2 linked regions of the Leisingera sp. NJS204 genome follow. The protein of the gene in region 1 interacts with the protein of each later gene in a pairwise test. Links are inferred from orthologs where the notes say so. Each region holds a gene or a part of one and is shown on either strand. Other genes may lie near its edges. The genes, in order: eno and rpe.

Region 1 (3,304 bases):
GGGCGCTGATGTTCTTTGCCCGGATGGTCCGGCGTACTGCCGGACCGGGATACGGGACGCGCGCTTATGAACAACCTGCATGGTATTCTGCTGGTCATTGCCTCAATGGCTTTTTTCACGCTTGAAGACATGTTCATCAAGCGTCTGTCGGCCACTTTGCCGGTGGGGCAGATCCTGGTTTTTCTGGGGCTGGGCAGCGGGCTTGTCTTTGCGGTCATGGCCAAGATGCAAGGGCACCGGCTGATGGCGGCGCGGGCCTGGCGCAAAAAGCCGGTGATGCGGGCCGCCATGGAAGCGGTGTCGGCGATGGGGTTTGCCTCGGCTTTGGCGCTGGTGGATATCTCGACCGTGGCCGCAGTGTTTCAGGCAACGCCTTTGGTGATCACCATGGGGGCGGCGTTGTTTCTGAAGGAGGACGTGGGCTGGCGGCGCTGGCTGGCGATCTGCGTGGGCTTTGCTGGCGTTCTGCTGATCATCCGGCCCGGGCTGGACGGGTTTGAGCCAGCGGCGCTGCTGGTTGTTGTTGCAGTGCTGGGGGTTGCGGCGCGCGATCTGATGACCCGCACAATGGACAGCGGTGTGCCATCAACGGTGTTGAGTTTTCAGGCATTTATGGCGGTCATCCCGGCGGGGGTTTTGCTGCTGATCTTCACACCGGGCGATGCGCAGGCGCTGGCGGGCGGCGAGTGGATGATGATGGCCGGCGGTGTGCTGTTCGGGGTGCTGGGCTATTACGGCATCGTGACGGCGACGCGGGTTGGCGATGCTTCGGCGGTGACGCCGTTCCGCTATACAAGGCTGCTGTTTTCGATCCTTGCAGGCGTCATCGTCTTCGGCGAACGTCCCGATACGATGACCCTGGCCGGGTCGGCGCTGATTATCGCATCCGGTCTTTATACCTTTGTCCGGGAGCAGCGGCTGGCCCGGCGGGCGCGGCGCGCGGCGGCTGCTGCGGCCTGAGGTCTCAGGCCGGCAGCGCGGCGTGCAATTGTTCAACCCTGTTGGCGCAAACAGAGCAATGTTAGCCCTAAACCGCCGCTTTCATGTGTGTTAGCGATAACGCGACCGGTTTACATTTCCGCCGCGGCTGGTATGACGCTGGCAACAGAACGCGCCGCTTTCAGGCCAAACCAAGGATGGACAGATGAGCACCATTATCGACATTCACGCCCGTGAGATTCTCGACAGCCGGGGCAACCCGACGGTTGAGGTCGACGTGATCCTGGAAGACGGCACAATGGGCCGCGCCGCCGTGCCTTCGGGCGCCTCGACCGGCGCCTATGAGGCAGTAGAGAAGCGCGACGGCGACAAATCCCGTTACCTCGGAAAAGGCGTGCTGGAAGCGGTCGCCGCAGTGAACGGCGAGATCGCCGAGGAGCTGGTCGGCTTTGACGCCTGCGAGCAGGTCGCCGTGGATATGGCGATGATCGAGCTGGACGGCACCGAGAACAAAGCCCGCCTGGGCGCCAACGCGATCCTGGGCGTGTCGATGGCGGTGGCCAAGGCTGCGGCCGATTTCACCACCCAGCCGCTGTACCGCTATATCGGCGGCACTTCGGCGCGGGTGCTGCCGGTGCCGATGATGAACATCATCAACGGCGGTGAGCACGCCGACAACCCGATCGACATTCAGGAATTCATGATCATGCCGGTGGCCGCGGAGAACATCCGCGACGCGGTGCGCATGGGGTCAGAAGTGTTCCACACCCTGAAGAAAGAGCTGTCGGCGGCGGGTCTTTCGACCGGTATCGGCGACGAGGGCGGCTTTGCCCCCAACATTGCCTCGACCCGCGAAGCGCTTGACTTCGTTCTGAAATCGATTGAGAAGGCGGGTTATAAGCCGGGTGAGGAAATCCATCTGGCGCTGGATTGCGCGGCGACCGAGTATTACAAGGACGGTAAATACGTGCTGTCCGGCGAAGGCAAAACCCTGTCGTCCGAGGAAAACGTGGCCTACCTGGCGGCGCTGGTGAACGACTATCCGATCATTTCGATCGAAGACGGCATGGGCGAAGACGACTGGGACGGCTGGAAGGCCCTGACCCAGGAGATCGGCGACAAGGTGCAGCTGGTGGGCGACGACCTGTTTGTGACCAACCCGGCGCGCCTGGCCGAGGGCATCGAGCGCGGCTGCGCCAACTCGATGCTGGTGAAGGTGAACCAGATCGGCACCCTGACCGAGACCCTGAAGGCGGTCGATATGGCGCATCGTGCGCGCTACACCAACGTGATGTCGCACCGTTCGGGCGAGACCGAGGACGCGACCATTGCCGACCTCGCCGTCGCCACCAACTGCGGCCAGATCAAGACCGGCTCGCTGGCGCGCTCTGACCGGCTCGCCAAGTACAACCAGCTGATCCGGATTGAGGAAATGCTGGGCGAAGTGGCCGAATACGCAGGCCGTTCGATCCTGAAGCGCTGAGCGCCTCCATTACGAAGAATGATCCGGAAGGGCTGGTGTCAATCAGCCCTTCTTTTTTCGAGGAGTCATTTTCGATGGGCGTATTTTTGAACCTGCCTGAAGCGGTGAAAACTCTATTCGAAGCACGGGCAAAGCTGGAAGATGAATTCGCGGGTTCAGGTTTGAAGTTTACTCTGGATGGCAAGCTTGTAGGCGACATCGGAGAAGCAATCGCCTCCCGCGCCTTTGGTCTCAAAATCACGGCCAACAATAGTCCGGGTATCGATGCGACGATAGCCGACGGAAGGACTGTTCAGATCAAGGCAACTGGGGACCCTAAAGGAGCGGCACATTTTCGACCGCATAACACTGGTGCCGATTTTCTTATTGTCCTGTTGCTTGACTATAAAAAGCTGAAGGCCGAAATCGTTTACAACGGGCCGGAGGCGTGTGTCCGTACCCATTTGAATGAGAACACCAACTTTGCGAGCCAGCGCCCGGTGTCTTTGCGGCAGCTGCGGGTGATGCAGGAAAAGAACACCGCTTCTGCTCAATTGCCATTGGTCAGATACACAGCCGCGTGATTGGCTTTCCCGCATGCAGCGACGACGGAACCGGCAGAGGTCAAAAATAAATGATGCAGACACCCTCTCCGAAAAACAGCTATCAAACCGCCCACGCGGACCTGCTGCTGACGTCCTTTGCCCAGGCCACCGACCGCCCGCTGCTGGAGGGGGCGGATGCCGAGGCGCTGTACCGTGCGCCTTTCCCGGTGCTGTCGCACAACACTGCCGCCGATCCGGTGCTGACCTATGGCAATCTGGCGGCGCAGCGCTTGTGGGAGATGGGCTGGGAGAAGCTGACAGCCATGCCGTCGCGGCTGACGGCGGAGCCTGCACACCG
Region 2 (3,156 bases), 1.5 Mb from region 1 along the record:
GTTCTCGCCGCCCAGGATGCCGATGCGGAACTCTTTGATTTCCTCCGCCGCAACGGGGGCAGTCAGCGCGGTGGTTGCCAGAACGGCAGCAATCAGTTTCTTCATCTCAAGTCTCTCCGGTTGGTCACGCCCCGGGGAGCAGCCCCCCGGGGTCGATGAAAACAAATCAGGGGTTATTCGGCAGGAATGGCGGCGCACATTGCGTCCGTCTTTTCCAGTGTTTCAATCTCGGTTGAGGTTGCTGCCTCGGAAAACTCATCCCCGGCGCCGTAAATCTCGCGGGCAACGCCGGTGGTCAGCTGCGCGGGCAGCCCGTCAAAGACGATGCGCCCGTCACGCATTCCGACCACCCGGTCGCAGTAGCGGCGCGCAGTATCCAGCGTGTGCAGGTTAGCAATCACCGTGCGGCCGTCTTCCTCGTGAATACGGCGCAGCGCCTCCATCACGGTCTGGGCGTTCATCGGGTCGAGCGAGGCAATCGGTTCATCCGCCAGAATGATCTTCGGATCCTGCATCAGCGCCCGGGCAATCGCCACCCGCTGCTGCTGACCGCCCGACAGCGCCTCGGCGCGCTTGGCGGCGTGTTCGGCAATGCCGAGACGGTCCAGGATATCAATCGCCGTGTGAATATCCGCCATCGGGTAGAGGTTGAACAGCGTCGCCATCACGTTACGCCGGTTCAACGTGCCGTGCAGCACGTTGGAAACCACATCCATCCGCGGCACCAGGTTGAACTGCTGAAAGATCATCGCGCAGTCCGACTGCCAGGCCCGCTTGTCCTTGCCGTTCAGGCCTGTGATTTCACGACCCTGAAACAGAATGCGCCCGTCACTGGCGTCTTCCAGCCGGTTGAGCATCCGCAAAAGCGTGGATTTGCCTGCACCGGAGCGGCCGATAATGCCGATCATGCAGGGCTTGTCGATGTCCAGCGTGGCGGTATCCACCGCAATCTTGCCGCCGAACCGTTTTGTCAGTTTGTCTATGCGCAGCACCGGGGCGCTCCCTCTTCGTTCGGGACCTGCCTAATGCGCTTGCTCAAACCTCATGTGTCGCTGCCGTGAAAGTTTTGTAACGCCGGGCCGCGCAACCCGTGGGCGTGCAGCACAGAGTTACGGGCCTGCTGCGCATTCTGCCCCTGTCCACAGGGGCCGGGACGGGCTATACGGCCTTCGACTCCTCAATTCCCTTTGCAAAAGGAAGCTGCCAGATGTCCTTTGACCGCAAGATCAAGATCGCGCCCTCGATCCTCTCTGCCGATTTCGCCAATTTCGGCCAGGAGATCCGGGCCATCGAAGCCCAGGGTGCCGATTGGGTGCATGTGGATGTGATGGACGGGCATTTCGTGCCGAACCTCACCTTTGGTCCGCAAGCGGTGAAGGCATTCCGCCCGCATGTGAAGACAGTGATGGACGTGCATCTGATGATCGCGCCGGTTGATCCCTATATCGACGCCTATGCCGATGCCGGCGCCGACGTGCTGACCGCCCATATCGAGGCCGGACCGCACATCCACCGCACCTTGCAGGCGATCCGCGGGGCCGGAATGAAGGCAGGCGTCGCATTGAACCCCGGCACCCCGGCGGAAGCGGTGGCGCATCTACTGGACCTGACCGATCTGGTCTGTGTTATGACCGTGAACCCCGGCTTTGGCGGCCAGAAGTTCATCGACATGACCGCCAAGATCCGCAGCCTGCGTTCGATGATCGGCGACCGCCCGGTGCATATCGAAATCGACGGCGGAGTGGACCCTGTCACCGCGCCGCTGGTCACTGAGGCCGGCGCCGACGTGCTGGTGGCAGGCTCTGCCGTATTCAAAGGCGGTTCGGTCAACGATCCCACGGTTTACGGCGAAAACATCCGCAAGATCCGTACTGCCACCGAAGGCACCTGGACCTGAATCGGACTGAGATTCTCCCGTCAATCGCCAGGCGCATCAAAGATGCGCCGCTCTTGTTGGGCCAAGCGCCGCGCGTACCGCGCGGCGCTTTTTCGTGATACGGCCAGCGTTTGCGCGTCCAGCCCGGCACAGCCGGGCCGCGCCCTGATGGCCCTCGACGGGCCGGAAGGGCGCCCGCCTGCCTATTCAGCCGCCTTTGTTCAGTGTGTCAAAGGACTTGCCCTCCGCCGCCAGCTGCTCCAGCAGCGGCGCGGGCTGCCAGAAGAAATTATCCTCTGCCGCATAGGCCCGAATGTCGGCCAGGATCCCATCCAGCCCTTGCAGATCCGCCCATTTCAGCGGCCCGCCCCAGAAGCGCGGGAAGCCGTAGCCGAACAGCATCACCATATCCACATCCAGCGGACGGCGGGCAATGCCCTCGCCCACCACCTTGGCGGCCTCGTTGACCATGGCGCACATGTAGCGCCGCAAAACCTCCGCGTCCGGGAAATCCCGCGGGGTGACACCCTGCTCTTCCTGATCCCGGGCAATCAGCCCGGCCACTTCCGGGTTCGGAACGCCGCCGCGCGTGCCATCCTCGTAGATATAGAAGCCTTTACCGGTCTTCTGGCCGAAATCGCCGCCCTCGCAGAGCATTTCGTAGAATCGCGGCACCCGTTCACGCGGATCGCGGGTCGGGGCGCGGCGCTTGCGGGCTGCCCAGTTGATGTCCAGCCCGGCCAGATCGCCCATGGCAAACGGCCCCATGGGAAAGCCGAAACCGGTCACAACCGCGTCCACCTGATAAGGCGAGGCACCATCCAGCACCAGACATTCCGCCGCTTTGCGGTAGGCGTTCATGATTCGGTTGCCGATGAACCCGTCGCAGATGCCCGAGCGCACCGCGACCTTCTTCAGCCTCTTGCCAAGGGCAAAACCAGTCGCCAGCACCTCTGGCGCAGTCTCCTTTGCCACCACAACTTCCAGCAGCTTCATCACATGCGCGGGCGAGAAGAAATGCAGCCCGATCACATCCTGCGGCCGGGAGGTCGAGGCGGCAATCTGATCCACATCCAGATAAGACGTGTTTGTCGCCAGCACCGCGCCCGGTTTGCAAATGGCATCCAGCTTGCCAAAGACCTCGCGCTTGACACCCATGTCCTCAAACACCGCTTCGACCACCAGATCCGCTTGCGCCAGCGCAGCATAATCCGTCGCCACAGTCAGCGCCTCGCCGGTCAGCCGATCATACTGCGCCTCGGTGATCTTGCCGCGCTTCA

What was found.
Region 2: the proteins of eno (region 1) and rpe interact in binary tests that used the Escherichia coli proteins (3 or more experiments, as listed by UniProt). The link is inferred for Leisingera sp. NJS204 from one-to-one orthologs.

The regions. Positions count from the first base shown.
Region 1 is NZ_CP035417.1:2,355,684-2,358,987, reverse strand. What follows is about bases 299-3,283. They hold eno (phosphopyruvate hydratase), read left to right. Parts: upstream 299-1,144; coding sequence 1,145-2,422; downstream 2,423-3,283. Other genes in these bases: ETW24_RS11535 (MEKHLA domain-containing protein), read left to right, coding at 3,036-3,283; ETW24_RS11540 (DUF6998 domain-containing protein), read left to right, coding at 2,497-2,985; ETW24_RS11550 (DMT family transporter), read left to right, coding at 299-960. Also shown: more of ETW24_RS11550, read left to right, coding at 67-298; more of ETW24_RS11535, read left to right, coding at 3,284-3,304. UniProt on the Escherichia coli protein: Catalyzes the reversible conversion of 2-phosphoglycerate (2-PG) into phosphoenolpyruvate (PEP). It is essential for the degradation of carbohydrates via glycolysis.
Region 2 is NZ_CP035417.1:876,581-879,736, reverse strand. Bases 216-3,052 are described here. They hold rpe (ribulose-phosphate 3-epimerase), read left to right. Parts: upstream 216-1,207; coding sequence 1,208-1,897; downstream 1,898-3,052. Other genes in these bases: ETW24_RS04440 (3-hydroxyacyl-CoA dehydrogenase NAD-binding domain-containing protein), read right to left, coding at 2,084-3,052; phnC (phosphonate ABC transporter ATP-binding protein), read right to left, coding at 216-992. In the rest of the region: phnD (phosphonate ABC transporter substrate-binding protein), read right to left, coding at 1-105; more of phnC, read right to left, coding at 174-215; more of ETW24_RS04440, read right to left, coding at 3,053-3,156. UniProt on the Escherichia coli protein: Catalyzes the reversible epimerization of D-ribulose 5-phosphate to D-xylulose 5-phosphate.